4 regions of the Clostridium sp. CS1-1 genome follow, and region 3 is predicted to be linked to each of the others. Evidence: riboswitches for the same ligand, from Rfam matches in the RefSeq annotation. Region 3 holds a riboswitch; each other region holds the start of a gene.
The links. Region 3 has a riboswitch for cyclic di-GMP ahead of AC0N0V_RS08625 (putative bifunctional diguanylate cyclase/phosphodiesterase). Riboswitches for the same ligand answer to the same signal wherever they lie in the genome.
Positions count from the first base shown of each region.

Region 1: another riboswitch for cyclic di-GMP. It lies ahead of AC0N0V_RS04675 (sensor domain-containing diguanylate cyclase); the one in region 3 lies ahead of AC0N0V_RS08625 (putative bifunctional diguanylate cyclase/phosphodiesterase).
Region 2: another riboswitch for cyclic di-GMP. It lies ahead of AC0N0V_RS18845 (carbon storage regulator); the one in region 3 lies ahead of AC0N0V_RS08625 (putative bifunctional diguanylate cyclase/phosphodiesterase).
Region 4: another riboswitch for cyclic di-GMP. It lies ahead of AC0N0V_RS12910 (methyl-accepting chemotaxis protein); the one in region 3 lies ahead of AC0N0V_RS08625 (putative bifunctional diguanylate cyclase/phosphodiesterase).

Region 1 covers NZ_CM148680.1:1,041,096-1,049,030, forward strand. The annotation lists gene AC0N0V_RS04665 (site-2 protease family protein) at 1-475, shown strand, start outside; gene trmB (tRNA (guanosine(46)-N7)-methyltransferase TrmB) at 777-1,412, shown strand; cyclic di-GMP riboswitch class I at 1,836-1,921, shown strand; gene AC0N0V_RS04675 (sensor domain-containing diguanylate cyclase) at 2,029-3,237, shown strand; gene AC0N0V_RS04680 (hypothetical protein) at 3,780-3,989, shown strand; gene AC0N0V_RS04685 (sensor domain-containing diguanylate cyclase) at 4,464-5,648, opposite strand; gene AC0N0V_RS04690 ((Fe-S)-binding protein) at 6,051-6,704, shown strand; gene AC0N0V_RS04695 (bifunctional transcriptional activator/DNA repair enzyme AdaA) at 6,720-7,289, shown strand; gene AC0N0V_RS04700 (hypothetical protein) at 7,468-7,623, opposite strand; gene AC0N0V_RS04705 (TetR/AcrR family transcriptional regulator) at 7,855-7,935, shown strand, end outside.
Region 2 covers NZ_CM148680.1:3,999,137-4,007,071, reverse strand. The annotation lists gene AC0N0V_RS18860 (NAD-dependent epimerase/dehydratase family protein) at 1-424, shown strand, start outside; gene AC0N0V_RS18855 (DegT/DnrJ/EryC1/StrS family aminotransferase) at 417-1,535, shown strand; gene AC0N0V_RS18850 (acyltransferase) at 1,553-2,077, shown strand; cyclic di-GMP riboswitch class II at 2,192-2,275, shown strand; gene AC0N0V_RS18845 (carbon storage regulator) at 2,357-2,527, shown strand; gene AC0N0V_RS18840 (carbon storage regulator) at 2,799-2,975, shown strand; gene AC0N0V_RS18835 (flagellin N-terminal helical domain-containing protein) at 3,180-4,004, shown strand; gene AC0N0V_RS18830 (motility associated factor glycosyltransferase family protein) at 4,132-5,901, shown strand; gene AC0N0V_RS18825 (SDR family NAD(P)-dependent oxidoreductase) at 5,916-6,941, shown strand; gene AC0N0V_RS18820 (DUF8042 domain-containing protein) at 6,956-7,312, shown strand; gene AC0N0V_RS18815 (ATP-grasp domain-containing protein) at 7,389-7,935, shown strand, end outside.
Region 3 covers NZ_CM148680.1:1,851,482-1,859,416, reverse strand. The annotation lists gene AC0N0V_RS08655 (GNAT family N-acetyltransferase) at 133-984, opposite strand; gene msrB (peptide-methionine (R)-S-oxide reductase MsrB) at 1,170-1,622, opposite strand; gene AC0N0V_RS08645 (serine/threonine protein kinase) at 1,650-2,336, opposite strand; gene AC0N0V_RS08640 (DUF3892 domain-containing protein) at 2,749-2,982, opposite strand; gene AC0N0V_RS08635 (SIMPL domain-containing protein) at 3,117-3,791, opposite strand; gene AC0N0V_RS08630 (D-glucuronyl C5-epimerase family protein) at 4,076-5,281, opposite strand; cyclic di-GMP riboswitch class I at 5,609-5,698, shown strand; gene AC0N0V_RS08625 (putative bifunctional diguanylate cyclase/phosphodiesterase) at 5,790-7,571, shown strand; gene AC0N0V_RS08620 (amino acid ABC transporter ATP-binding protein) at 7,734-7,935, opposite strand, start outside.
Region 4 covers NZ_CM148680.1:2,726,418-2,734,352, forward strand. The annotation lists gene AC0N0V_RS12895 (ATP-binding cassette domain-containing protein) at 1-196, opposite strand, end outside; gene AC0N0V_RS12900 (sensor histidine kinase) at 443-1,372, opposite strand; gene AC0N0V_RS12905 (response regulator transcription factor) at 1,369-2,067, opposite strand; gene AC0N0V_RS12910 (methyl-accepting chemotaxis protein) at 2,313-4,016, opposite strand; cyclic di-GMP riboswitch class II at 4,121-4,203, opposite strand; gene rpsR (30S ribosomal protein S18) at 4,446-4,700, opposite strand; gene AC0N0V_RS12920 (single-stranded DNA-binding protein) at 4,721-5,155, opposite strand; gene rpsF (30S ribosomal protein S6) at 5,168-5,455, opposite strand; gene AC0N0V_RS12930 (hypothetical protein) at 5,764-5,997, shown strand; gene AC0N0V_RS12935 (DUF3810 domain-containing protein) at 6,194-7,264, opposite strand; gene AC0N0V_RS12940 (amino acid permease) at 7,685-7,935, shown strand, end outside.

The DNA.
Region 1 (7,935 bases), 810 kb from region 3:
TATAATGATATTAGTAATAGGATTTGGATGGGCAAAGCCTGTAGAGACTAACCCAAGTGCTTTTAAAAATAGATACAAGGATGATTTAAAGGTGTCTATAGCAGGACCAATTGCAAATTTAATAGTAGCCTTTGTTGGAGCGATACTTATGGGTCTTCTGTTGAAATTTGGATACAATGCTTTAGGTTCAACTCCTACTCTATATGCAATATTAGTTACTATACTTAGAGCAGTAATTAGCATAAACTGTATGCTTTTTATCTTTAATCTAATACCTATTCCAGGGCTTGATGGATTCCATGTTTTAAGGGACTTATTTCCATCTGCTTATTACAAGATATCTGATACTTTTTACAGGTATCAACTTATAATACTTCTTATTTTTATTGCAACTCCATTAGTAAATTATATTGTAGGAATTCCATCAGCATTTTTATATAATGCGCTGACAAGAATTGCTGGAGCTATGATGTAAGTAATAATTAATGGGAAATTAACAGTTGACAATAAAGGTTAATTTTTGTTCTTTGTGGAAAGATTCTTAATTAAGTTTGGTAGAAAATATATTTAATGTAGATAAAATTAAATTAGAACTAAATTTAAGAATTGAACAGGTAGTGGTTAACAAGCTGCATAATGGCGATTTGCCTTATGCAGTAATTTTTGTGCAATTATTCTTAGTACATAATTGACAATATTAACTTTAAACTGCATAATTATTTTGTAGAAAATATATAATTAATGTAGAATTTTATTTGTAAATCAGGAGGAATTTCATGAGATTAAGAAAGAAATGGTGGGCTAGACCTGAGATGGAATCAAGTCCTTTAACTATAGTAAATCCAAAAGAATATAAGGGTAAATGGCATGAGGAATTTAAGAATAATAATGATATATACTTAGAGCTAGGATGTGGAAGAGGAAAGTTTATATCAACTCATGCCGAGCAAAACCCTAATATAAATTATATAGGTGTGGATTTAAAAGATGAAGTAATAATATATGCTCTAAAGAAATTAGTTGAAGCTGAATTAGAAAATGGAAGGGTCATCCCTATGAATATAGCTGGTATATCAGAAGTATTTGATAAGGATGAAGTAAGTAGAATTTATATAAACTTTTGTAATCCATGGCCGAAGGAAAGACATAACAAAAGAAGACTTACACATACAAAGTTTTTAACAGAGTATAAAAAGTTTTTGAAACCAGGTAGCGAAATATGGTTTAAGACAGACGATGCTCAGCTATTTGAGGATTCACAGGTTTATTTTAAAGAGAGTGGTTTCAGCATGGAGTACTTGACTTATGACCTGCATAAGAGTGATTTCCAAGGAAATGTTGTTACTGAGTATGAAGAGAAATTTACTTCACTTGGCATGAAGACTATGTTTTTGCTAGCTAAGTTATTGTAGCCCCCAAAAATAGTTCTGACACTTAAAAAAGAGTCCTTACAATGAAAAAAAAGTTCTGACAAAAAAACGGAATAAACATAGGAAAAGAATCCACATTTCTGGAATAAACTAAGCCAGGGATGTGGATTTTTTATTGGATTTTTTCTTCCCTCTTTTCATTCAAGCCATAAAAGATTGATATAAGGATTGACATCAAACTGCTGGAAGGCTTGAAAATAGGGAGATTAGAGACATGAGTGAATCTCCGAAGGGGGAATGTATGGAATAAAGAAGCCTTGAATTATTGATACAATTACTCTATAATCAGACTAAATGATTGAGAAAATTATTGAAAAGTTATTTTTCTGCATAATTTAATCAAAGTTTGTCAGTAAAGCATGGAGAAAATGAAAGAGAAAAATTTTTAAAATTAAAACTTTTAAATCAATTAAATGGCAAATTCAGCGAAAGTTGGAGACGCAAAGCTACGAGTCTAAAGTTTTTAATGCTATGATAGTCGGGTTGCAAATAGGTATAACTATTATGTTATAAGCTATAGCAGTCTGAGGTATGTGCTATAGCTTATATTTTTAACAAAAATTTTATTATATAAAGTATTAAAGGATTTGGTGTTGACATGGAATGTTTAGAGAAGGGCAATTCAATTTGGGATAGTATAAAAAAAGAGATTACGTTTGAATTAGATAGCAGTAATTCAATTATTGATATAAGTCATAACGTAGTTAACATATTGGGATTTCCTCATGATGAAATGATAGGGAGGAGCATTTTTGATTTTATTAAAGATGAGGAAATTCATTCTAACCTTAATTTGAAATTTGTTGACAATATAGACATGCTCTTTACACATAAGAATGGAAGTTTAGTATACATAGAGTTACAAATTAAAATAATAGAGGATGATTGTGGAAAAGTTCTTAGGAAATATGGTTCTATGATTGATATATCAAGATACAAGAAGATTGAACAAAGAGAACAAAAATTAAGAAATGTACTTGAAAATGCAAAGGATATAATATATCGTTTTCAAATTGTTCCTGAACCTAAGTTTGTTTATGTTAGTCCAGCTATTGAAGAAGTAGTTGGATATGAGGTGCAAAACAATTATGATGACTATATGTTCGTTTTTAAGGTTGCACATCCAGAGGATGTCCCAATTTTAATTAAGAAAATGAATAATGAATTAGATTATTCAAAACCAATTGAATCAAGATGGGTTCATAAAAATGGTAGTTGCATTTGGATAGAAGATTATGTTACACCAGAATATGATAGTAATGGAAACCTTATAGCATTTGCAGGTGTTTGTAGAGATATTAGTAAGAGAAAAGCATTAGAAGAAAAGCTGAATTATTTAACTTATCATGATAGCTTAACAGGGTTGAAAAATAGAACCTTTTATGACAAACAAATAGAAGAACTGAATACTCTAAATAACTTACCAGTTGGAGTAATTGTTTGCGATTTAGACAACCTTAAGGTAATAAACGATACTATGGGACATGGTAAAGGTGATGAAATTATTAGGATAGTCTCAGACCTGTTATTATCTATAGAAAATAAGGATATATCTGTTTCAAGAATAGGTGGAGATGAATTTGTAGTTATAGTTAGGAATACTGATAAATCTGGAATAATAGAGCTTTGCAAAAATATTAATTCATTAATTAAAAGTTATAATATGGTTAATAAAAAATGGTCAATTCAAATATCTATTGGACATGCCTTTACTGAGAATTCGATTGGCAAAATGGAAGAAACTTTTAAAAATGCAGACAAAGATATGTATACTAATAAATTACATAAACATAAAAAGATAAAATAGATAGTCGAGTTAAACAAATAATATCAGATGTAATTGGAGAATATGTATTATGAAAATAAATTCTGCATGTAGGTAATAGAGTTGTTAAGAATATAGAGGAAATATTTGTTCCAAGTTTATATTTAAAATTCAGAGCAAGTATCAGAATAGAAAGAAATCTTCGGAGAAGAAGATAACACTACATCAAATAGAATGATGAAACTAGACTGAGAGATGTTGAAGCAATATTTAATGGAGAAAAGATAACTAATTTTAATGGGAGCAAAAATGCAATTAGAGACATAGAAAATCATAAAGAGCTTTGTCAGGATATTTTTAAGTTAAGTAAGGAAACTAAAATGAAGCTATCTATGGATATAATTGAGAGGGTTTATTTTGTTCTAACGGGAAATAAAGTGGCAACAGAAGAGTATGAAATCCTAAGTTAATTAGTACAAGACATTAATAATATTGAGATAGATTACTGCAATGCATTAGAGATAGTCTGCTATTTTTACTGTTACTCTCAAACTGTAAGCAATTATTATGGCAGGGGGGGCAGAATGTTACTTAATTATCTTCTTATGGCTAATAATCTTCCACCAATTATCATGTTTTATTTAGATAAAGAACAGTATCATTTAGCGTTAGAATATTTTAAGGAAACGCAAGGGATAGATAAAATGATTAAACTTTTAGATGGCCAGGCATATAAGACGTGGGTTAAGGATTATAACTTAAAAGTAAAGAGTCTTAAAGACTTTTTCAATTAGAAGTAGGCGTATTAACAAAACAAACTCTTTTCACAGTTAAAAAATCATTCTACGAATAAAAAAACGTTCCATAAAGTATGAGCAAAAATCAGGAAACTCTCCTGAGTCTTCATGCTTTTTTTAACATCCATCATTCAAGCTAACATTAGCATGAAAATAGTTGGAATAAAAATCAGGAAATTAAGCAAGAGAGAACTGTTGAAAGGCTTGAAAATAGACGGATTTATAGAATGAGTTTTTAGCAGGGAACAAAGTAGTCTAATAATTTTAAGCTTAAGCATTAACCAGATATACGCTTAAAATTCTAAGATGAGAAATTCAAATTGCGTTCCGAAATAGAAATAATGAACAGTTGTTAAAAATACAAAAGGTGTTTGAACGAGTTTGATGTTAGACTATAAAGTATGGTCTAAGGGAATTAATAATAATTTAAGTATATATGATGTTATTAAAAAAACAAGATGACTTTTATTATCATCTTGTTCCCTTCTTTTTCTCATACTTGTTTTTATACATGTTTTTATCGGCTCGGCTTAGTTGTTCAGGAATGTTTTTCGATGACGAAGAATATGAAAAACCTGATGATAGATGAATTGGCATTTCATTAGTTTTGTTATATTCTTCAATCAAAAATAGCATTTTAGAATACATACCCTCAGCCTCTTTGGGAGAAGCATTAGGAATAAGAATAATAAATTCATCGCCACCGTTTCGTACAATTGTATAATTTTTACTGAAAGTATTAGTAAAAAAAGTAGAAACATTTTTTATTAATATATCTCCTTTTTGGTGTCCCAAGCTGTCATTTATATATTTTAGATTATCCAAATCACATACTATAACACCAATAGGAACATCAACTTTACTGGTTAGTGTTTCTATCTGCTTATTAAGGTATGTCCTATTGTATAATCCTGTTAATCCATCATGATAACTAAGCTCTTCCAATTTTTTTTCTAATTCTTTTCTTTCTGTAATATCTCTACTAATTCCTTCAACAGATATCAACTCTCCATTAATATTAAAGTTTGGTATTAAATAATCTTCAATCCAAACGTAGTGGCCATTTTTATGTCTATGTCTTACACGAAAAGCCTTAGAAAAATCAGCATGTTTATCAACCTTACTTTGTTGTATTTTGATATCATCTTCATGTATAATATTAAATACTAAATTGGGGTCATTATAAAATTCGTCTACGCTAAATCCCAGGATGTTGGCAACAGAAGAGCTAAGATATGTAAACATTGGTTTAGGTAGAAGTTGATATCTGAAAACAATGTCTTTAGCATTTTCAATCATCTTAAGTAAACTATTATATTTTTTCTCGAAATCAATATAACGACTAATTTCAAAACACGAAAGTTCTAATCCAATATTTTTATTATTGGCATCATATAAAGGATTTGCTACTAAATCCAAATATAATTTTTCACCATCTTTTTTTGAAGCTGAAATTTGAATATTTGAATTGATAATTATGCTATTAAAATCACAGTCCAAATATTTATTTATATAAGTGTTTAGAATTTCACTAGCAGTAAAGCCTAAAAGATCATAACAGTTAGAAGAAATTGAAGTGATTATTCCTCTATTATTTAGTTCAATATGTAACTCTCTTAATGTTTGAAATTTTTTAATATTAACAAGTAAGTTCATTTAGTATTCCCCCAAATATTAAATTTGCAACGATTCAAAATAAGTAAATTTCCATATATATCATATAAACAATTATAACTATAGCAATAGAGATTTTCCATGTAATTTATTGGAAGGAAGGTGATTATCATTCAGGTCTTTTGAGCAAAATTAATAGCTAAGAATATCATATTATACTTATTAAGAAGAGATAGCTGATATTTTGAATGAAAGTTTCAAGATGCAAAGGGAAATATGTAAAAAGGTATGTTATCGAATTTAACATATCTTTTTCAGAAGAATAGTTGCTAGATAACTTTACTTTTATTCTTACACAAAATTACTTGATGGAATATAGGAAGATTTATAGTTATAGTTCTTGTAAAATATGTTTGTGTTAGAATAATTGCTGGGGGGATTGAAATGAAACAAGTCTATGCACCAGGATGTGCGCTTATGATTTATAAGCCTGAGCTTGCAAAAAAAGTTTTGCAGTTTTTAAATAGGAATTTAGGAACTATTCATGAACATCTAACATGTTGTAGGCATGAACCTAAACTTGAAAGTGGTACACAAGTAATTAACACTTGTGCAGGTTGTGATAGGCGGTATAGAGAACTTTATAATGAAATATCTACTACATCGCTTTGGGAGATTTTAGCTGAAAATAACACTTTTCCTTTTCCTAATTATAACGGTATGGAAATGTCTATACATGATGCTTGTCCTACACGTACAGAGGAAAGAGTACATTCTGCAATAAGAAAACTTCTTGAAAGAATGAATATAAGGATTATTGAACCGAAAAATACCCGTACTAAATCGGCGTACTGTGGTGACAGTTTTTATGGCAAACTACCTTTAGAACTTATAAAGGAGCAGATGAAAAAACGTTCAAATGAAATGCCTTGTGAGAATGTAGTAGTGTACTGTGTATCCTGCATTAAAGCAATGTATATAGGAGGTAAAAAGCCACGTTATATTGTAGACCTTTTATTTGGAGAGGAAACAGGAATTGGTACTTATGAACTTGAAGCATGGCATGATGAATTGCAAAAATTTATAGATGAACATTGATAAAGGAGAAACCTCATGAAAGAATCTATGAAAATTTCAGAAAGTGAAAAATGGGATGCTGTTGTAAAGTGTGACAGAAACTATGATGGCTTATTTTTATATGGGGTAAAGACAACAGGAATTTTTTGTAGACCATCCTGCAAATCAAAAACACCAGTGCGAAAAAATGTGATTTTCTTTGATGATGCAACAAAGGCTATAGAAACTGGGTTTAGACCATGTAAAAGATGTTGTCCAGATAAAGTATCTTTTGGACCTGATTTAGAGCTTATAAGGAGAATTCAAGATACACTAAATAGAGATTATAATAAGCAGATTGATTTATATGATATTTCGTCACAATTTGGAGTGAGTAAAAATCATCTAGTAAGAGTTTTTAAACAACACAGTGGTTTTACTCCTTCACAATATATTGTTAAAGCAAGAATAAATATAGCCGAAGAACTGTTAAATACAACAGATAAAAGTATTATCGAAATAGCCTTTGGAAGTGGGTTTAATAGCTTATCTAACTTTTATAAGTGTTTTAAGGAGCGTACTGGGTATACTCCAAATGAATATAGGAAAAGTAGAGGTGATTTATAGTGCCTTTATATTTTTATGAATTTTTCCAGTTTAAATAAAGCATTATTATATACATTTAAATAGAAGCTTATATCCATAGTTAAAGGATATAGGCTTTTTTAAGAAATATATCTATTTGTTTTGTTGACGTAATTTAAAGGCTATCAAATGTAACAAATTCTCCTACAGGCTTTCTGTATCATCTCATTCTTCTTTTAGAGGTATCTTCTTTTACCATAGCTATCAGAAGAGCTATTTCATAATTTTCAGGGAAGTTGAAAAGCTGCCTAACTTCCTCTTGATTAAAACCAATCATAGGACAAGTATCCCATTCCTTATCCTTTGCAATCAGCATAAACATCATAGCAGATAATTATGAATGAAGTAGATTTTTCTATGTTTTATTAATTACTATTAGAATAATTTAAAAATATGATATATTTCATTAATTCATAAGTCGAAATGTTAAATAAATGTTAAATAAAATATTGAAATTTAGTGAATTATAATATATAGTTGTATTTGGAAATAAGCCGTATATGAGTATTATTTAAGAAATATTTTAAAATATTAATGAGGAGATAATATGAGCAAAGAAGAACTAATAGCAAAAAGTGCAATAAATGTATTTGCTAGAGAAGGTTTTCATGAAGCAAAAGTTCAGCAA
Region 2 (7,935 bases), 2.1 Mb from region 3:
ATTCAATATATATGGACCAGGTCAAGTAGGAGAAGGTGCCATACATCAGTTTGTAACTAGAGCTATAAGAAATGAACAAATTCAAGTTCATGGAGATGGTGATCAGATAAGGTCTTGGTGCTACGTAGAAGATTTTGTAAAAGGTATTATGCTTTGCTTAGAGAAAGAAGAGGCAATAGGAAACACATTTAACATAGGAAATCCAAGAGGTACTGTTACAATTTCAATGCTTTCACAGCTTATAAGAACAATATCTAAATCAAAATCAGAAATTGTATATGTACCTAAAAATTACGTAGATGTGGAGTTAAGAATTCCGAGCATTGATAAGGCACGAAGAATGTTAGGATATGAGCCAAAGTATGATTTGAGCAAAGGACTTGAAAAGACCATAGAATGGTATAGGGGTGTTAAAAATGATTAAACTTGCAGTGCCAGATATAGGAGAAGAGGAATTAGAAGAAGTGAAAAAAGTCTTTGACTCCAAGTATTTAGTTCATGGTGATAAGGTGGAGGAGCTAGAAGATCTATTAAAGAAATATATTGGTGCAAAACATGTTATAGCAGTAAGTAGTGGAACAGCAGCATTGCATCTAGCACTAGCTTCTCTAAATATAAAGTCAGGAGATGAAGTTATAGTACCTAACTTCACCTTTCCTGCTACATCAAATGTAGTAGAACTTTTAGGAGCTACAACTAGATTTGTAGATATTGAATTAGATTCTTTAGGTATGGATGCAAATAAAATAGAAAGTAGTATTACGGAAAAAACAAAGGCAATAATCCCTGTTCATGAGTTTGGACAGTGTGCAGATATGGATGGAATAATGAAAGTAGCGCAAAAATATAATTTAAAAGTAATAGAGGATGCAGCATGTGCTCTAGGTGCGGAATACAAAAATAAAAAGGCTGGAACTATAGGAGATATAGGATGTTTCAGTCTTCATCCAAGGAAAGCTATAACTACTGGTGAAGGTGGAATTATTGTTACTAACAATGATGAGATTGCTGATAAGCTAAGAATACTTAGAAACCATGGTTTAACTTACATAAATGGAAAACCACAGTTTGTCGATGCCGGTTTTAATTATAGGCTGACAAACATTCAAGGAGCCATTGGTACAGTACAGATGAGAAAATTAGATAAGATTAATGAAGTAAGAGCAAAAGTAGCTAGCAGGTATAATGAATTATTAAGCTCTATTTCTGGAATATCTCTTCCGGTTGAAAAGGACTATGGTAAACATGTGTGGCAAACGTATCATGTACTTTTAAACAAGAAGTTTGATAGAAACTTGGTTATCAAAAAACTAAAAGATAGAGGAATAGAAACAAACTTTGGAGCCTATGCTGTGCATGAGCAGCCATATTATAAAGACAAATATAATTATAATGGTAGTGATTTTAATAATTCAATTTATGCATATGAACAAGGATTGGCATTACCGTTACATAGTGAACTTACACATGAGACTATAACATATATTGTGTCGGAACTGGAGAAGGTTTTGTATCAATTCAATAAAGAAATTTAGTTTAAAGAGGTGAAAGTATGGCATACAAACAATGGAAGAGTGAAGGGAATGGATTACCTAATAAAGAAAGCCTAAGTAAGTGCGGAACCAATGTAATAATTGAAGACGGCGTTAGGATATTTCATCCTGAAAATATTGAAATAGGAGATAACGTATATATAGGACACAATACAATATTAAAGGGATATTATAATTCTAAGCTAATTATAGGCTCTAATACATGGATTGGTCAGAATTGCTTTATACATGGAGCTGGTGGCGTAACTATAGGTGAAAATGTAGGGATAGGACCTATGGTAAAGATTCATGGCGCAAGACATAAAGAACTAGGAATAGATACGCCAATATTATTTTCAGGCTTAGAATTTTTTCCGATAACCATCTGCGATGATTGTAATATAGGAATAGGTGCAGTAATTTTACCAGGAGTAACTATTGGTAAGAGATGTAAAATTGGTGCAAATGCAGTTGTCAATAAAAGTATTCAGGAATATTCAATAGCTGTAGGTGTACCAGCTAAAGTAATAAAAGAAAGAAAATGAAGTATACTATGAATATTCATAATCATATAATTAGTAAAATATTATACAAAGAAATTCCTCAATTGAAATTAACCAATACCTTGTTGAAGTTCCATAATTTTGATGATATAATATTATTGTTTTGGAAACTATGAAAGATTTCTTGTATTTGGTCACTTTAGAAATTTGGAGTTATTAGTGCAACCGGCCAATTAAAGTTATTAAATTTATTTAGAAATTTAATAACTTTAATTGGCCTTTATTTATTTTAGGTATTCTTTATTTCAAGGAGGAGAAAATATGTTAGTTTTAGGCAGGAAGCCAGGAGAATATGTTGTAATAAACGAAAATATTAAAGTAAAAGTTATAAAAAATGAAGTAGGAGGACTGAGGTTAGCTATAGAGGCGCCTAATGATGTTAAGATAGTAAGAGGAGAAATTCTTGATAAGGAAAATAATTCGAATTTTTAAAAATATTCTATTAATAAAAAATATTTAATTTAAAAAAACTATAAAGTTTAAAGTAAACATATCGATAGGATAAATATAAGTAATAGAAAAGTTAAGTAAAAAACTTAAAAATTACTATAAAGTTTTTATTAAGAGAAACGAAAATAAAAGTAAGAAAATTAAATTATGAAATAATCATGGACGATTAATAAACTTATCTAAATTTGCAGGAGGCAAATAAGAGATAGGCTTATTAATCGTCCATTTTTTCGATTCAAGGAGGATGAGAATTATGTTAGTAGTAGGCAGGAAGCCGGGAGAATACATAGTAATTGGAGATAACATAAAAGTTAAAGTTGTAAAGAGTGACAATGGTGATTTAAGACTAGCTGTTGATGCACCTAGGGATATTAAGATTGTTAGGGGCGAAGTTTGGGAAGAGCAGCAGAAAGTGGCTATAAGCAAATAATTTAATATTAAGAACTCAGGAGGAGTTAACTATTCTCGTAATTCAGCAGGATGCTGGAAGGGCAGGATAGTTAACTCCTTTTTTAGTTAAATGATAAGTCAAAAGAAAAAATCAATAAATTTAGTTAGTAAGCTTAAATAGCTTAACTATAAATAAAACAGTGGAAAAGGAAGTCCACTTTAAAATTCAAGGAGGGAAAATATTATGATAATTAATCACAATCTTAATGCTATGGATGCTCACAGAAATATGGGAGTTAACATTGGTGCAGCAGGAAAGTCAATGGAAAAGTTAAGCTCAGGTTTAAGAATTAACAGAGCTGGAGATGACGCAGCTGGACTAGCTATTTCTGAAAAAATGAGAGGACAAATCAGAGGTTTAGATCAAGGATCAAGAAATGCTCAAGATGGTATTTCATTAATACAAACTGCAGAAGGTGCTTTAAATGAAACTCACTCAATTCTTCAAAGAATGAGAGAATTATCAGTTCAATCATCAACTGCAACAAATACATCAGCAGATAGAGCAGCTTTAAATTCTGAATTTACTCAATTAAAATCAGAAATCTCTAGAATAGCAACTCAGACACAATTTAACACTAAAACTCTTATGTCAGGTTCATTTGCAACAACTGGATTGGATTTCCAGGTTGGAGCAAATGCAAATCAAACCATAACATTAAAAATAAATGATATGAGAGCTTCAGGTACTACATTAGGTTTATCAGCTTCATCTATCTCTACTTCAACAAATGCACAAACAGCAATTACTTCTGTAAATAGTGCTATAGCTGCCGTTTCAAAGGAAAGAGCTAACCTTGGTTCAATCCAAAACAGATTAGAGCATACAATCAATAACTTAAACACAGCTTCAGAAAACCTACAAGCATCAGAATCAAGAGTAAGAGACGTAGACATGGCAAAGGAAATGATGAGCTTCAGTAAAAATAATATTTTACAACAGGCTGCTCAAGCTATGCTTGCACAAGCAAATCAAGCGCCTCAAGGTGTTCTACAATTATTAAGATAGTTTTGGATTTTAGACATACCAAATTTATTTTTGGTATGTCTTTTCCTTATACTGAACTTTTTTCCTAAAGGGTATTTAATAATTTACGATAAATGTAATATTAATAACTATTTTGGAGAGTTGATATATGAAGATAGATTGTAATACAAAATATTATGTAGAAAAAAGTAAGGACGAGAAAAATATAATTAATATAAATGCAGAAGGAAAATCTTTATATATAGGAAGCAAATATTCTGTACAGAGAGATATAGACTTCTTTAAAAATAAAATTAATGAATTAAATGAAGAAACAATTTTAGTAGTTTTTGGACTGGGAACAGGAGAACATATACTAGAACTTTTAAAAATAACTACCAGTAATAATAAAATTCTAATAATAGAACCAGATAAAAATATACTTGGAATTTTTCAGGAATTATCCTATAAAAACATTATAAAAAATGATAAAAGGATATTAATCTTAAATAAAAACGAAAACAACTTAAATGATTTAATAGATCAGTATATAAATATTAATAATATGAACAATGTAGAAATTTTAGACTTTGCCAATTATAATAAAATATACGGTAATGAATATACTCAGTTAACTAACTTAATAAGAAACCGTGTAAATAGCTTAATTTTTGGATTAAATACAACGATTGCCTTTGCAGAGCAGTATTTTACTTGTTTCATAGAAAATATATCAACTATGGCTAAAAGTACTTTTATAAACAATTTAAAGAATAGCTTTAAAAATAAGCCAGCTATAGTTGTTTCTGCAGGACCATCCTTGCAAAAGAATATAGAACTATTAAGAGAATGTCACGAAAAGTTTCTTATAATAACAGGAGGTAGAACTCTAAAGTCTGTATTAGATATGGGGGTTAATCCAGACTTTGTATGTGTATTAGATCCTGGAGAGCCGTCCTATAAAGTTATGGAAGATTCCTTAGATAGGGAGATTCCCATGGTTTTCAATGAACTCAGCAATCATAAGGTAGTGGATGAATATAAAGGAAAAAAAATATTTTTTAGTGATTTGCTTATGAAAGAAGTTACAGAAAAGGTAATAGGTAAAAGAGTCGATGGACTATATCAAGGAGGGTCTGTAGCACATATATGCACATCCTTTGCTGGTTATTTAGGGTGTAATCCTATAATCTTTATAGGACAAGATTTTGCATATACAAACAATAAATATCATGCAGATGCAGCTACAAAGGATATTGATAGAAATCTTAATCTTGTAGAATATAAACAAAGTGAAATATCAACAGAGGATATTAATGGAGAACAGGTTTTAACTAGTAAGGTATTTTTATTCTATAAAGAACTTTTAGAAAAATTTATACAGGGAAATCCACAAATAAAATTTATCAATAGTACTGAAGGTGGTGCCAATATAATAGGAACTGAAGTAAAGAGTTTAAAAGAAACAATAAGTAATTATAAAGATATCATAGACAAAGATATAAAAGATCTTTTAAATAGGGAAAATGGCTTATCTATGGAAAATCTAAAAATAAATTTAGAAAAAGCAGTAGAAGATTTGAAAACAATAGAAGAAAAAAGCAAAGCAGCAGTAGAGTATTCCAGAAAGATTATAGAACACTATACCGGGAAAAAACAGCATAATATTAATGTTATTAATAGAGAACTATCAAAAATAGATGAATATATAAATTTAAATGTAGACAAGACTTATATAATTAAAACTCTGTTAACACCTGAGATATTGAAAGTTACTATGGATTTAAAATATAAAGGAAAAATAAAAGAAACTGAGTTAAAAAAGGGAGAAAGATTAGCAGTTAAAACAAATAAATTATATGAAGGTATTTTAAAAACTGTGCAAAAATCTATACCGAGTATAGAAAAAGCTCTATCCAAGCTACAGTCTTTTAACTAAGGAGGAGTAATGCTATGGGATATTATAGCAACAAGGCTATTTTGATTATAGGTGGTACAGGCACTATAGGAAAAGGCTTGGTTAAAGAATTAATAAAACAAAAGCCAAAGGTAATAAGAATATTTAGCAGAGATGAATATAAACAATTTTTAATGGAAAATGAAACGAGAGATTGGAATTATAAAAACTTCAGATATTTAATTGGTGATGTAAGGGATTATGATAGAGTTGAAAGGGCTATGAATGGTATAGATATAGTTTTTAATTTAGCAGCTATGAAGCATGTACCAGCTTGTGAGTATAATCCTGGAGAAGCTATTAAAACAAATGTGGATGGTATGGAAAATGTTATAAAAGCAGCAACTTATCATAAAGTAGAAGCTGTGGTTTTTACAAGTTCTGATAAAGCAATAAATCCCACAAACTCATATGGTGCAACAAAGCTTTTAGCTGAAAAACTTGTGCAGGCTGCTAACTATAGTAAGGGGCCGATAAAAACTAAATTTGTTGCTGTTAGATTTGGCAATGTAATGGGTTCTAGAGGTTCCGTTATACCACTATTTAAAAAGCAAGTGTTGGATAAGGGGAAAATAACCATTACGGAATATACTATGAGTAGATTTATGATGACTTTAACAGATGCGGTTAAACTTACAATGAGTGCTGCGGAAAGATCCTTAGGAGGAGAAGTTTTTGTACTAAAAATGCCTGTTATAAAGTTAAGTGATTTGTCACAGGTAATAATAGAAGAAGTAAGTAAAAAATACAATTTAGATTCTTCAAATATTGAAATAGAAAAGATAGGTTTAAGAGCCGGTGAAAAAATTTATGAAGAGCTTATGACAGAAGAGGAGTCTCATTTTGCTTATGACTTAGAAAATATGTATGCAGTAGTACCAACAACCTTTTCAAAGGATCAATATGATAATTATTATAAAGATTATAAGCACAGTACAATTGGAAGTTACACATCTCACATTCAACCTCCAATTGATAGAGAAGAAGTGCGAAAACTAATTTTAAGTGAGAACCTTATATAACGGAGGGAATAAGAATGAATGAAAAAATAGAAGCACTAAAAACTGCCAGTGAATACATAATAAGCCTTAAGACTGGAATTAAACAAGCAGTAGAATATTTTCAAGTTGGAGAAGAAAGAAAAGGATGTGACCTAATACCACTTATAGCAGAAGGGATTAAATGGTTAAGTGATGTTATTTTTCTTACTAAAGATGCCCAAAAAGAAGAAATAGAGTTAGAAACTATGAATGGAAAGCTTAATGAAATAGTACAAGCCTTTGAGAATGAGGACTTTATTCTTATTGGAGACTTATTTGAATATGAACTTTTACCTATACTTGAGGATATGGAAAGTAAAATAAATATCTCTATAGCTAGTAGAGATAACTAGCATAAAAATTTATGCTACAGTGGCTTATAATTGTAGCTTAGAATTTAGAGTAACGTTAAAGAAGGGGAGCCTTAAAATGAATATACTTATTACAGCTATAGGAAAAAGAGTGCAGCTTATAAAACACCTAAAAAAACATTGTAAAGTTATAGGAGTTGATGCAGGTGAGTTGGCTCCAGGAATAAGCTTTGTGGATAAATTTTACAAAATACCTAAATATAATAAGGAAGGTTATATAGAAAGTCTTATTCATATATGTAAAAATGAAAAGGTGGATTTTTTGATTCCTCTTTATGAACCTGAATTTAATATACTTTGCGACAATAGGGAAAGCTTTAAAAGTATTGGGACTACTCTTTTATTAAGCCATAAGGATATAGTAAATATATGCGGAAATAAATTAAAAACTTATGACTTCTTTCTTGAGAAGTGTATAGATACTCCAGTAACTTATTCAAAGGAACAGATTAAAGATATATTAACAAACAATATAGAAGCACTGAAGTTTCCCATGATAGTAAAACCCATAGTTGGTATGGGAAGTATGGGAGTATTTAAAGTAAACAATTTAAAAGAATTAGAGTTTTTTATAGATTATGTAGATAATCCTATAGTTCAGGAAT
Region 3 (7,935 bases):
AAGTTGAAACCTAAGACTTTTGCGTTTTTAAGCTGCTATACAAAAAGGCAACTCATTTCAAGAGACTCCCCCTTAAAATATGTCACCATTCTCTATAAACAAACTGTTCTATAACTTTAAATATTTTTCAAATCACAAAGTATGATACATTTCATATTGCGATATTTCCTCCCGTTTAAACCCTAAGTGGGTAATAAATCCTTCAACAGAAGCGTTATTTGGAAAACCTACAGATACCTTGTTAATCTTTAACTCCAGTAATGAATTTATAATTAAACTTGTTCCTATTCCATTATGTCTTAAGCCATTCTCCACCCAAATAAAGTTTAGCTTACTATTTTCGTTCATACTTACAATTCCAGCTATTTTGTCTTTTATGTATGCCCCCAAAACTATCTGACCCTTTGATTTTTCGATATACTCAATATCATTTTGCCAATTTATATGGATGTCTTTTATTTTATCTCTAACCAACCTTAACTCATCAAAACCAGTTTTTTTTATATTCACTTCTATCTTATTATTTTCTTTTAATGTACTACTATCATTAAGGGAAAAGTAACTTAAATCATAGACTTTTCTATATCCAAGCTTTTTATAAAAGTTTATAGCCCTGTCATTATTAGCTATAACCTCTAAAAACAACTGCTTACATCCTTGTTGTTTTGCCTCAATTTTATGAAGTTCCATCAGTTTTTGACTTACTCCCACTCCTCTATACCCTGGCGCTACTGCCAATGTTCCACATCGTATAGTCCTTGTACCTTCGTAGTTCTTGACGCCACTAAGTACTACTCCAATTGGTTTATCTTCATCTAATGCAATAAAAGACTTTCTAATACTGTTTCCTTCCGGCCCAAAAAACCTACTAACAAAAGCTTCCTCAGGTATTTGTATTTTTATAATATAATCAGAAAACCCTATTTCAAAAGCATGAAAAACTGATTTCATACCTACTTCTGAACATCTCTTATAAGTTATCATTTTTCGGCTCACCTCAATGACTTGTTAAATTTTGTAGCAATACTTTTGTTATATGAATATCTAACTAATTCATAGTACTAAAAGAATTCAGTTTATATAATTTTATTCCCTTTAAGAAATGAAATATCATCATTAATTTTAGCATGAAAATAATATACTACCAATAAGTTTTGGTAGTATATAAGCTATTTAAACAATTTGCAATATTCACCATAGCCCTCTTCTTTTAACTTATCTTCCGGAATAAATTTAAGAGATGCACTGTTTATGCAATATCTAAGTCCCCCCATTTCTATAGGACCATCTGTAAATACATGACCTAAGTGGGAGTCTCCATTTTTACTTCTTACTTCAATTCTATGCATATTAAAACTAAAGTCCGCTTTTTCCTTTATATTTTTTCGTTCCAACGGCCTGGTAAAGCTAGGCCATCCACAATCTGAATCAAATTTATCAAGAGAGCTAAAGAGTGGTTCACCAGATACTATATCAACATAAATCCCAGGTTCTCCATGATTCCAAAACTCATTCTCAAAAGGTCCTTCAGTAGCATTTTCTTGAGTTACTTTATACTGTAGTGGGGTAAGTATTTTTAGTAATTTTTCTTTAGGTAATTTGTTATATTTTTCGTCTTCCATAATCTTTCTTTCACCTCACGTTTTTAACTAACAGTTCATTTGGTCTAATTTTCTACACTTACGACTATTTCTATACACTCTATAAATCTTCCTTACTGTTTCTAATAAAATTTGTGGAATAGGTATAGCTAATTTGTGAAAGTATTTTGCATATATTTTATAATAAACTTTTCTAAAGTGCTCCCACATAAAACAATATTCCTTTTTATTAAAATCTGATACATCTGCTACAATTCCTCTTCCATTCAACATCATAACATTTTTAGCATGAACATCGTGAGGATAAAGCCCCTGTTTTCTAGCATAATCTAGCGCCTCATCAATATCTATAATAACCTGCTTGTCAATTTTAATTCCTTTTCGTAAACAATCATAAAGATTTATTCCTTTTAACCGCTTTAGTATAAGAAAATTCTCTTCGTAATAATAACACTTTGAATAGGCAGCATGATTACCTAACTTCTCATATACCTTTACCTCTTCTTCGATTCCAGGTCTACCTTCAGCATATATTTTTACTGCAAAACTTTCAAAACCTGGATGGCACACAACAGCAGCATAGTTACCAGTGCCTAATAAAATCCATGGCTTTGGAATTGAATTAACTTTTACTGAATTATATGGGTTTATACTTTTAATTACGATTTTTTTTAACAGTTCTTCTTTGACTAAAACTATTAGTTTCTCTAAATTATCATTCTTGTCATCAAACATAACTTCAACCTTCTTTTAAAATAATAAGTACTTCTTTACTATTATATATATTCTATACCAAACAGTTTACAAAGTGAACCTCCTTATATTGTTTAAATAATAGAAGTCATGTAGTTATGTAACGTATATTCTTAAAAAGTATAAATAGAGTTCTTGGCATCAGATGGAGTTTTAACTCCACCTGATGCTTAGAAATCGTTATCCAGGGACGTAGCCGCCCTTTACTCCCACCTTGAGAGGATGGGAGTACTAGAGCAGGTAGTCATCGGATAAAATTAAAATCTTAATTTTATATAGATACCATCTTACATTATAATTTAGGCATGTTAAAGCAGTATTGCCATTAAATAAATAAAAGACCTTTAGTATAGTAATTTAATCAATATACCAAAGGTCTACAATTTCTACTATTTTAAAAAGTTGGAATGTTATCTAAATTATCACCCTCATTGTCATTTGGATTGCTTCTTAAATATTGCCTTCCATTTCTTGCTGTACCCACATTTACTCCTTGTATTAAATGGTCTTGTGCCATCATTATTGCCTCGTCAATAGAATAAACATTTCCGTTTTCTAACATAACATCTGTAATATCTCCACCAGGATTCTTCTTTACTTTTATAATTTTTGATTTATTCTCATCCATACATATCGCTCCTGTTCTTTAGTATTTTTATTATTATTCTTAGTATAAACCTATAGCATAATTATGATTCATATTACTAAAAAAAACCTTCGAAAAATCTAATATTTCAAATCATGACTTTCATTTATCTTCGCTTATCTCATTCGGTAAATAAACACTGCTTTTACACTAGCACTAATCTGAATTTGACCTCCGCTTATAGGTGTAGTAGCTGTTGGTGAAGCTAAAAAAGCTTTTTCAACTATTGGTAATTCTCCTTCACTTTCCTCAGTAATACAAATTGGTGTTTTATTCACTATCACATCTAATGATTCTTCAATACTTGTAGCTTTACCTATAGCATCATTTAATGCTAGTTTAAGCGCTTGATTATAATACAATTCCGGTTTTGACAAAGTAAAGTTTATATTATTTACTATATTTGCTCCACTGGCTACTGCTGCATCCACGATTGTGCCAGTTTGCTCTACATTTCTTATTGTTACTTTAAAAATATGCGAAACCCTATATCCTCTAAAAATTTGTTTTCCTTCAATGTAGTCATATTGAGGATTTATTGTGTAAGACTCAGTTTTTATATCCTTTTGTGGAATTCCCATTCTTATAAGTGTACCTATTACTTGAGTTGATTTTATAGCATTTTCATTCTGAGCAATCTTTAATTCTTTATTTTCTGTTTGAACCCCTAAAGTAACTACCGCAATATCAGGTTGTGCCATAATGCTGCCTCTCCCATTTATGTTCATCTTAGAAACTCCTGTATTATAATAGAAAAGACTGGGATATCCTAAATGTTCACCGTAATACATCTATTTTCCACCCTCCATTTAAATAGTTTTAAAATTAATTGACTTGTAATAAGAGCATTGCAAAGCATAATACACTCCAATCTTATAGTATGAATTTAACTAGCTGCTTGATACAACATTTGAATATAATCGTTAAAACAACAAAATTATAGTGACATTAAAATTCTTTATTAAAAAGCACTATCAATATTATTGAAACTTAACAATACTGATAGTGCTTAGATTTAATTGACAGTTTAATTTTAGACTGTTCTTCGTTATTGAGTTTTAAAAGTTCTCTTTTGTTATTCAACATAGCTTTTCCATAGGTCTCTCATATTTTTAAAATACACATCCTTTGTAATATTATAAACTGCGTCTAACTGCTCTATATGGACAGAATGATAATATCCTGCGCTATTTGGCTTGCACTTGCTTGTAATGTAATATAAATCATAAGTTGTAAATCCGCCAATATCATAATAAGGCAAAACACATTTAAGACTTTCAATTCCTTTATCAAAATAATCTTTTGCTATCTTTACATACTCTCTATTTCGTATTTGGGCTACTTGTGACCAATCATATAATCCAATTAGTGTAAAGATATATCCATTTAATGTATAAGAACTTATTGTGTTTATATACTCTTGAAAAAATATTTTATCTTTTAAATTTGGATCTAGAGTTTCTAATGTATCTAACACCCCACCTTTAGAAATAGGAGTATTTAAATACTTTAGAGCTCTATTTCCAGCCTCTATGTATTTTTTATCTCCAGTTATATGATAAGCTCTTGCAAATACACTTAACGCTTGCCCTTGGGCCATACTAGATGTCCAACCTGGATTAAAATCCTCATAATGGTTATAGGTGAAACCATACTTAAAAGATCCATTCTCATGCATATAATCAACTAAAAAATCGGTTGTTTTTAAGAATATTTTTTTAGTATCCTCTCCATTTAGGTATCTGCTATAATTGCATAAAGCATACTGTTCTATAGTTACAGGATTGTAATAAAACTTACCATTATATTTAGGTGTAGGTACATTCTTCTCAAAGCTTAAATCATCAGATTCCAAAAAAGTTTTCTTCTCATGATTAAAATAATTACCAAACGGATTATACTTTTTATTAACAGAAGCATTATATTTATTAATCTTATAATCTTTAACAGCATTTTCAGCTATTGCAGGAAAGTTAGTATTATAAGCATACTTTGATGATATGCACTGATTTTGTTGTGCCAACAACTTATATATAAGTGCTTCATTTTTAATATATGTAGGAAAAGAATTATTTAAAATTGAATCGTAGCCACTGATTGCTGATGTGAAGTTTCCTAAGCTATGACTCTCTTTGTTTACTTTTAAAATTTTAATCGCCATTTCTTCAAATGGTTCATCTACTAAAGCAGTTTTATTTAAATTCGAAGCTCCATAAACAATGTTTGTACTAAATAATATTAATATAATAATAAAACATAAGTTTTTTCTAATGTTTATCATTGTTTTTCTCCTTTAACTAATGTTCATAAACTTTTACTAATTCCATCACTATTATTATTTTATATTGTCTTCAATATAAAATAACATATTCTATAAAATCACTGGTATTTTACATACAAAAATACTCACTAGTTATTTATATCTAGATAAACTTAAGTTTAGATTAATTATTATTCCTTATTATTGTATATATATCAACATTTTGACATATGAAATCAATTTATTTTTTAAACTCACAAAATTCCCCTTATTTCGACTTATTATTTTGGTATAATATACATATATGCTATTGCTAGCATCTTATTTTGTTAAAGCTTAACTCAATATAATTAAAATTGGCAAACTTATCGAAAGATAAGGGCGCAAAGCTATGGGTCTAAGGAGATTTTACATTTCTATGATTGCCAGGTTGCTCGTTATTTAACGATATACCAGGCTTTGGCCTGGTTTTTTTTATTTGAATTTAATTATATTTAATATAAATACAAAAAAACAACAGGAGGTAACTATGATCGAACTAGTAAATGATAATATGTTATGTGCTAACATTGAAGAACCACAAACAGAATTATTAAATAAAGAACCATATTGTAAACACTTACTCCTGGAAGCTACCTTTAATTCATCTTCTTTAGCTTATTTTATTGTGGACAACAAAAATGATAAAATAATGTACTTTAACAATAAATTTTGTACAATGTGGAGAATTGAACATTTATCAGATAAAATGAAAAACGGAAAACTAAAGAATTGTGATATTATACCATATTGTTTAGAGTTAGTTGTAGATCAATCAAAATTTATAGAAACATATAAATCATTACACTACGAAAATGATAGAATAACTATAGAAGATGAAATACTATTTAAAGATGGTAGAGTAATTAAACGATTTTCAAGACAATTATACGATGAGTTTGATAATCACATCGGTAGAGTTTTTATATTTAATGATATTACTGAAAGAAAAAAAAGTGAAATTGACTTAAATCACTATCAAAAACGCATGGAGGCACAACTTGAATATATAACAAGACATGATTATCTAACCAACACTCCAAACCGTTTTTATCTCGAAGAATTTCTTGGTAACATATATACCAACATACAAAAGAGAGAAGATGCTCTTTTAATCATAGACCTAGATAACTTTAAAATTATAAATGATTCTTATGGGCATTCTACCGGTGATAAGGTGCTGATTTGTATAGCCGATTGCATTAATAAAAAGCTTAGAGATAACGATTTTATCGCAAGACTTGGAGGAGATGAGTTTGCTATATTCCTTTCAAATACTAACTTAAAAGGAGCTCAAGTAGTAGCACATAAGATATTGAATGCTTTAGAACATGAACCTTACTTTATTACTGAAGATAATATTCAAATTAATGTAACTGCAAGTATTGGTATCATAATGATAGATGACGTTATAGATTTAAAGAGATTATTTTCCTATGCAGATGCAGCTTTGTATGCAGCCAAAGAAAATGGTAAAAATCGAGCAGTTACTTTGAAAAATGGAAGAGATAAAAACTTGGTCGTTCATAACAATAGAATTCTTACACTAATTCAAGATGCTTTGAAGAAAGATAAGTTTCAAATATATCTCCAGCCTATTTATAAATCTGGTGATGACCCGCTGCATTACGAAGCACTAATTAGGATGTTTGGTAAAAATAATAATATATTACTACCATCCTCGTTTATACCGTTAGCAGAACGTTATGGACTAATGCCCTCAATAGATCAATGGGTTATTAAAAACATAATTAAACTACTTACAAAAGAGAAGAATTTAAATATATTTATTAATTTATCAGGTATCAGCCTTTGTGATGATACTTTACTAGAGTGGATTGAATTTACCTTAAAAAATAGCGATATAAATCCAAACCAAATTGGGTTTGAAATAACTGAAACAACAGCAATTAAAGATCTTGAGAAAGCTAGAATATGGATCTGTAAATTAAAAGCTTTAGGCTGTCAATTTGCATTGGATGATTTTGGCGTGGGTTTTTCATCTTTTTCATACTTAAACATTCTACCAGTAGACTATCTTAAGATTGACGGTACTTTTGTTCGTGATCTAGATTCTGATTCTACAAAACTCGCTCTTGTAAAAGCAATGAACATGGTTGCTCACGCCCTAGGAAAGAAAACAATTGCTGAGTTTGTTGAAAACGAGTCAATTTGGAGAATGCTTAAGGAGTTAGGTGTAGATTATGGACAAGGTTATTATTTAGGTAAGCCTGCTCCTTTTATAGACATAAGCAATGGTATTAACAATTGAAAGCAAACTATCATAGGTAATTGGTTCTCGAAGAACATTTATAAAATTGTATCTACATTATACAACAATTATCCGTAAAAAACTTAGAGTTACCTGAATGGACACCGTAAGCTTTCCATTCAAGCAACTCTAACTCTCAATTAGTGTAAATTTTTTATATACTTATAATACTTTGCTTAAAAAGTCCTTCGTTCTCTCATTCTTAGGATTACTAAAAATCTCCTCTGGTGCAGCTTCTTCAACTATGTAGCCATCTGCCATAAAGATTACTCTATTAGCAACTTCCTTTGCAAAACCCATTTCATGGGTTACTACCATCATGGTCATTCCTTCTCTTGCGAGATCCTTCATTACTTGAAGAACT
Region 4 (7,935 bases), 870 kb from region 3:
CACCGAACAACTCAAACTCTCCCTTTGAAGAATTTATAAGTCTCATTACCATTTTTAAAGTAGTAGTTTTTCCTGCTCCATTTTCACCCAAAAATCCGTATATTTCACCTTTATTTATCGTCATATTTAAGTTATCTACAACATTAATATTTTTATAGGTTTTAGTTAAATTATAAGTTTTTAATATATGCTCCACGTCTTCGTTACCTCCAAATTAAATTTTAATAAGCAAAAGGACTATACTCTTAATATAAAGCATAATCCTTACAATCCATTTACTGATTTCTTACAAATTTCTTAAATACAACTAAGCAAATCCGCCTCAAATCCAAACCTAGACTTATCCCCCCGGAATATATTATTAACTTTCTTAGATGCCGAGCCTTACAGATAACTAAAGATTATTAATAGATGGGAAGATATGCCCATATTAATACTGATCTTAAGTCACTACTTTATTGGTTTTATCTATAGGCAGCGAAAAAGAAAAGGTCGTCTTTTGGTACGGTATACTAGTTACTTCAATTTCACCATTTTGTTTTTCTACTAGTTTCTTAACTATAGTAAGTCCTATTCCACTGCCTTGTAATTTTCTATTTCTTGATTTTTCAGCAGTATATAATCTTTCAAAAACATAGTTAATATCCTCTTTAGGTATTCCCTTACCTTTATCCCAAACATTAATATACACCTTATCCTTATATTGCTTCACATCAATCCCTATAATCTTGCCATCTAAACCATACTTTAAGCTATTAGAAACCAAATTATTTAAAATCCTATTTATTGCTTTTTCATCTCCTAAAGCGTAGATATCTTTATCTGGAATATTAAATACAGGCTCTATACCATGCTGAATGAAATCACTGTAAAATAAGATTACATTTTGTCTTATTATCTCTGACAGGTTAACTCTTTTAATTTCTAGCTTTGAATCATTGGATTCAATCTTAGATAACTGAAAAAACTCTTCCATTAAATCTTTTAAATTATTACCTTTTTTCTCTATGATTTCTATATATTCTTTTTTCTCCCCTTCATTTATATTGCGATCTTTAATGAATTCTACATATCCCAGTAACGAAGTTAAAGGAGTTCTTAAATCATGTGAAATATTAGAAATCATCTTTTTTCTATCTTCTTCATAATTTTTATTTAAATTTAATACCTTTTGAAATTCATCAATAAGCATATTTAAATTAATAACCAATTTACTAACAGCCTTATTATGGTTCTGTAATCTAACTCTTTGATTAAAATTTCCTAACACAATTTCACTTATAATTTCTGATATATTAAAAAGCTTTCTGTTTTGATTAATTATAATCCCAATAAGAAATACTATTATTACAATTAAAGGAATATATATCATTTTCCATCACCTAACTTATATCCAATACCCCAAACTGTTAATATATACTTAGGTTCATTAGGGTTATCTTCTATTTTGCTCCTAAGTCTTCTTATATGAACCATTACGGTGTTATCATCTCCTATATACTCTTCTCCCCATACGCTATTAAAAATCTGAACCTTCGTAAAAACTTTATTTGGATTTTCAAAAAACAGCTTCAATATCTCCATTTCCTTAGCTGTAAGATTAATCTCTTGCTCGCCCTTTGTAACTACATATTTTTCTAAATTAAAGCTTATATTTCCTTGTACTATAATGTTTTCCTTCTTCTTTTCAGTATCAAAATACATACATCTTCTTAGCTGAGCTTTTACTCTAGCTATCAATTCAGCCACTGAAAAAGGTTTAGTCATATAATCATCTGCACCAAGCCCTAAACCTATGATTTTGTCTGTTTCCTCTCCTTTTGCTGATAGTATGAGTATAGGTACGGTACTCTTTTCTCTTATCCTTCTCATAACCTCTATACCATCAACATAAGGAAGCATTATATCCAATAATACAATATTGAACTTATTACTTTCGAATTCCTCTAATGCCTTTTTACCATCAAAAACTGAGGTAACTTCATACCCATCTCTTATCAAAGCTTTAGATATTAAACTATTAATTTCTTCATCATCTTCAACTACTAAAATTTTTATATTTTCCACAGTTATCACCTCTATGTAATTATACCATATTTGACAATTTTTAATAATATTTTACTTTTCTTTCTTGAATAAAGGAGTTAACTAAGTGCAAAGCCAAAAGCCTGAATCCAGCTTAGGATACAGGCTCATATAATATATTGTCTATTATTTTTCATTAAATTTATAGTTTCCCATCCATACAATCAGCTATGTTTATGCTTTAGCTTCTATATCTGATAAAACCTTTGGTAGCGCTACATTACACTCTACTTATCTTCATAAATTTGAAATCTATCTATATATTTTACCATTCGCTCTGTTATATCAGTTAACTGCTCAGCTGAACTTGCTATTTGTTGCGAAGAAGCACTTATCTCTTGAGAAGAGGCTGATATTTCTTCTACAGAATATAAAATATTCCCTGATGCAGAAGATATGTCTTTAGTATCTTCAATTATCTTTTGCTTTTCTTCATTAATGACAATTATGTTATTGTGTATATCACTAATTTTAGGAAAAATTCCTTCTATATAGCTTATAACTGTCTTAAGACTATCTGTAGACCTACCAAGCTTTATCATCTGATTATTAAGCTTATCGTTCATATCATCTGATGTCTCAGTAATCAAATCCCCCTCACGTAAGACAACTTCTATCAAAGAAGTTATGTTCTGTGCTGAGTTCTTTGATTGTTCTGCTAGTTTCCTTATTTCTTCTGCAACCACTGAGAATCCCTTTCCTTTTTCTCCAGCACTTGCAGCCTCAATAGCCGCGTTTAGAGCAAGTAACTCCGTTTGATCTGCAATACCATTTATGATATTGGTTATTTTACTGATTTCGTTTAAGTGTATACTAAAGCCTTTTATTTTATCTCTTACATCATCAAAAGATATATTTACATCTTTAATTGATTCTTCAAAATTGACTAAGTCCTTATCACTTTCCTGTGCTTTATTATTTATAATCTCAACCTCAGAATTTAACCTCTCAGCCAATGATGAAATTTGATTAACTTTCCCTCCGAAGTTATCTAATATATTACTTATAACTGACATTTGTTCCGACTGTACACTTAAGTTTCTTGCACCATCTTCAATGGATTCAGCAACCGATTCGGAACCAACTGCTAGTTCTTCTGATATTGCTGATAGATTTTCTGTCTGCCGACTTACTCTATTTGAGGTTACCCCTATATCTTCAATAATTTTTTTAATATCCATCCTAACTTTATCAATATATAGAGCGATATCCTCAATTTCGTCTCCACATTTAACACTTATTGGAGCTGTTAAGTCCCCTTTAGACATTCTATCAAGTCCATGTTTAATTTTACCTACATTTAATGATATTTTCTTTGATAAGTGAAAACTCATTAAGGCAGTTAAGATGGATATAATAAAAGCTGTAGCTATAAGACTTACATACATAATCTTTTTGGTATATGTATGTAGATGTACATCTATATCTGCTCCTACAATAGCTATAATCTCATCTGAAGAGTTTTTTATAGGTGCATATCCAGATATAAGTACACCATCTCTATCTTCTACAGGGTTTTTTGAATAAGTTATTTTTCCTCCAAATGCCTCAGACATTTCTTTTTCTAAATCGTACTTTTCTCCAATATCGTCACTTTCCTTTATATTTGCATCCACTAAAGTGTAAGCACTGTCATCTTCTCCCTTTCCTAAAATATACAAAAATTTTACATCTGTATCATTTTTATACGTCATGAGAGAATCCTTTATTTCTTTATATTCCTTACTGTCCATAGACTTACTTTTTATAACCTTGTCTACCTTATCACCATCAATAGAACTCACTGCTTTACTAGCACAGCTTGCCACATTTTCTTGTATCTTTAAAAATACATGCCTAAAGATAAATAAATTAGTTGTAAACAGTATAATCATTGAAATAACAAATATTAACCCTACTCTTTTTAGTATTTTAAAGCCTAACTTTCCCATAAACCTTATATGATGCAGGTAACTACATCAATATTCCCCCCTTCGAATATATAGTATTAAAAAAGGCCTGAATTTTAACAGACATTATTATGACGTCTGTGCAATAAATACAGGCCGGTTGCACCATTAACTCAAAGCTTTCAAGGTACCCATTTACAGAAAGCTCTTCATCGTTTCCATATAATTTAATTTTAAGTAATATAAACCATAAACATATTACCATATAAGGCTTTAATTTTCAACAATTTTTGTGATTTTCAAGCATACTATCACATTATGTAATATCATTAGTTCTGCTTCTATCATAGCTCTTACTGAAACCCTTTATTTTAAATATCTACCATCATATTTCTCATGGAAAAAAGTTTTAAATTCATGCTAAATAAAAAAAGCCGAAGAATATCCAACGTATATTCTTCAGCTTTTGCTTTACTCAGTTGTAAATGGTAATAATGCTATGTTTCTTGCTCTCTTTATAGCATCAGTAACTGATCTTTGATGCTTAGCGCAAGTACCGGAAATTCTTCTTGGAAGAATCTTTCCTCTTTCAGTAACATATTTTCTTAGTTTATTTATATCTTTGTAATCTATAAATTCAACTTTATCCATGCAAAAAGCACAAACTTTTTTTCTTGCTCTTCTCATTTTAGCTGAATTTCTTCTTCCGCCTTCTCTATCTGCCATGCTTATCCCTCCTTACCTCTCTAGAATGGGATATCTCCATCATCTACTGGAGTTATATCCTGTCCATATGATGTTTCTTCATTACCAAATCTTCCAGAATGATTGTCATTGAATGATGGTGCTGCAGACTTATTCTCACTTCCCCATTCAAGGAACTGAACTTCTTCTGCAATAACCTCAGTGACATATCTTTTGCTACCGTCTTTGGCATCATAACTTCTTGTTTGAATTCTACCGCTAATACCTATAAGTTTTCCTTTACTCATATAGTTTGCTGTAGATTCAGCCTGTTTTCCCCATACTACTATAGGAATAAAGTCGGCTTCTTTTTGTCCGTCTTTAGAAAATTTTCTATCAACGGCAATTGTAAAGGTGGCAACAGCTGTACCAGACCCTGGAGTAAATTTTAACTCTGGATCCTTGGTTAATCTTCCAATTAGAACAACTTTATTCAATTAAAACACCACCTAATTTTCATTCTTAACTATTATGTGTCTTACAACAGCATCTGATATTCTGAAAACTCTGTCTAACTCTTTTGGTAATTCAGGGTTAGCAGTAAAGTTTACTAGAGTGTAATATCCTTCGTTAACTTTGTTTATTTCATAAGCAAGTTTTCTCTTACCCCAAAAATCAACGTTTTCGATTACTCCTCCACCATTTTCTATTACGCCCTTAAATTTTTCAACGCTAGCTTTAAAAGCTTCTTCGTCTAATGAAGGGTGTAATATGAATATAGTTTCATACTTTCTCATTAGATTTCACCTCCTCCCCTTGGACTGACGGCTGTGATTTTTCACAGCAGGGACTACAATTCTGTATTTTATCACGAATTAAGTGAAAAAACAACATATTTTTTCTAAATCTAGTCCGTATTAACATAAAATAAATTTTTCAAGTGATTTTATACTAAAATCGGCGGTCAAGAGAAATATTACTATATATTTTTATATTTCATTAAATAAAATGCTTGATTATACTAACAATAATTATAGGAACTAAGAATTGTTCATAGAAGAATTTGATGCACAATTATAAAAATTAAACTTGGGAGGTGATTTTTATGGATTTAAGTACTATTAAAAAAGTTGAAGATTTAACTATTATGAGCGATGTAAATAGGCGTTTAGAACAAGGCTGGCTACTTATAGGTACATATGCTAATAATTATGACCATTTTTCTTATCCAAGCGAAAATACTTTTCACTATGTACTTGGTCTTCCTGACGGAACTGAATATTTAGAAACTCCTCTAGATACTAACTATGATGATCCGGATAAACTGACTACTTTATAATATCAAACTAAGAATGATCCTATAACATTAAGTATTGACTCAAGATACTGCAAAGCAGATTTTGTCAGCATCCCGAAAACAAATTGTTAACGATTTGTTTTTGTTCTTGTAAATATTTTCATAAAGATCTTTCTATTAAAGATTTTTAATTGTAAATAAAAAGGTCCACTAGCATTGAATTTGCTAATAGACCTTTTTACTTTCTATATTCAGCTAGCAGTAAATCAACCATTTTTCCATAACTCTCTACTCCCTCTTCTTCACCATTAGATTTCAAATAACTATTGTTAACATTATTAGCAGACTCTTGAACCTTACCTTCATACCGGGACCAAAAATTATCATTATATACAAGATCTCGTTTTACTCCCTTGGAATATTTTTCGGTCAATTGCTTATATTCTTCTATATTCTTTTCAGCCAAGGCATTCATAGAATTAATAAGTGCAAGTATTAATCCTGAATATTGAAAGTCCACATCTGGATGCATTGTACAGGCTAAATAAGCAATATAATTAGCTTCATCTTCCCTGGCAAAACCTCTTTGATGCGCCATTTCATGGGCTGCGGTAAACGCAATATCAAAATCTGGTATGTTAGTATTAACATTAGGCTCCCCTGTATAAGGCATATAAATGCCTGTAATTCCTGTATAACTCATTTTTTTAGATAGTAATATTGGTTTTGGCGGCCCGTATTTACCACTTAGCTCTGGATAAATCGCAGAAGCTTTTTCATATCCTTTGATGGCACGCTGTAGAGTATCTCTATATCCACCAGGAATTGTCATTACTCCTTGAGAATTTTCTTTTACTTTTTCTCTTAAAATATTAGTTCTTTTTATAAGACTATCACATAAATTATAAAGTTCTTTTTCTGAGGACTTCTGTATCTTAAGTCCTGCTATTTTATCAAAGGGTAATCTATTATAGTTAAAACCCCATAATAGCATAAATAGAACATATAAGGATGCTAAATACAATGTAACGTTTATCGATTGCTCAAAAAAACCACCTTTTTTAATTTTAATAATAAGTGTTATTAAGAGCATCAGCAAAACAATTAGGAGAAAAAACACTAAAAATTCAGCTACAGAAAATGGAAAAATACTTGTAATAAAACTTAGTGATTGTCTTGTTACCTTATTGAGAGAATTAGAATAATACTTTTCAATAATCTCTGGATGCCCTCTAACCATAGTATTAAACACTATAGTTAGATAGGCAAATATTATTATAATGATTTTTACTTTCCCTTTATTCTTCATAATTTAAAACCTCATAAACTGTTACAAATTTAAAAACACAATTACAATGTACCATATATATTATAATTATGTTTCTTGCAATCTAACTTTATTCTACTTTATTTGCGTAACAGTCATTATACTATTCTCCAACCTCACATAATTCATGTGAATTTCTATTTATTATTAAGTGACTATTAACATTTTAATAAAATATCATTAAAAATAATATTTGAATTATTAAATAATTAACAGATATTTAATTAGTTGTATTTTTATGGAAATGATAGTATAATCTTTATATAAGTTAGAATTTTCTTGAATTTGAATTATGATTTCAGGAGGTGTTGCAAAACCTTAAAAACATCTTGAAATTGAGCAGCATAAGACTATTCTATTAAAAGACGTAAAGTAAAATCAAATTTATTAAGGGGGGTTAAAATGAGCGATAATAATGGTACTCCGAAACATGAAGAGCTCGAGCGTGGTCTTGAGGAAAGACATATTCAGTTAATTGCTATTGGAGGAACAATCGGCGTAGGCTTATTCTTAGGATCAGCAACAGCTATTAAAATGGCTGGTCCAGGTTTACTTTTATCTTATGCACTTGGTGGTATTGTAATATTTTTTATTATGCGTGCTTTAGGCGAGGTTGCCGTTGAAGAACCTGTTGCAGGTTCATTTAGTGCTTA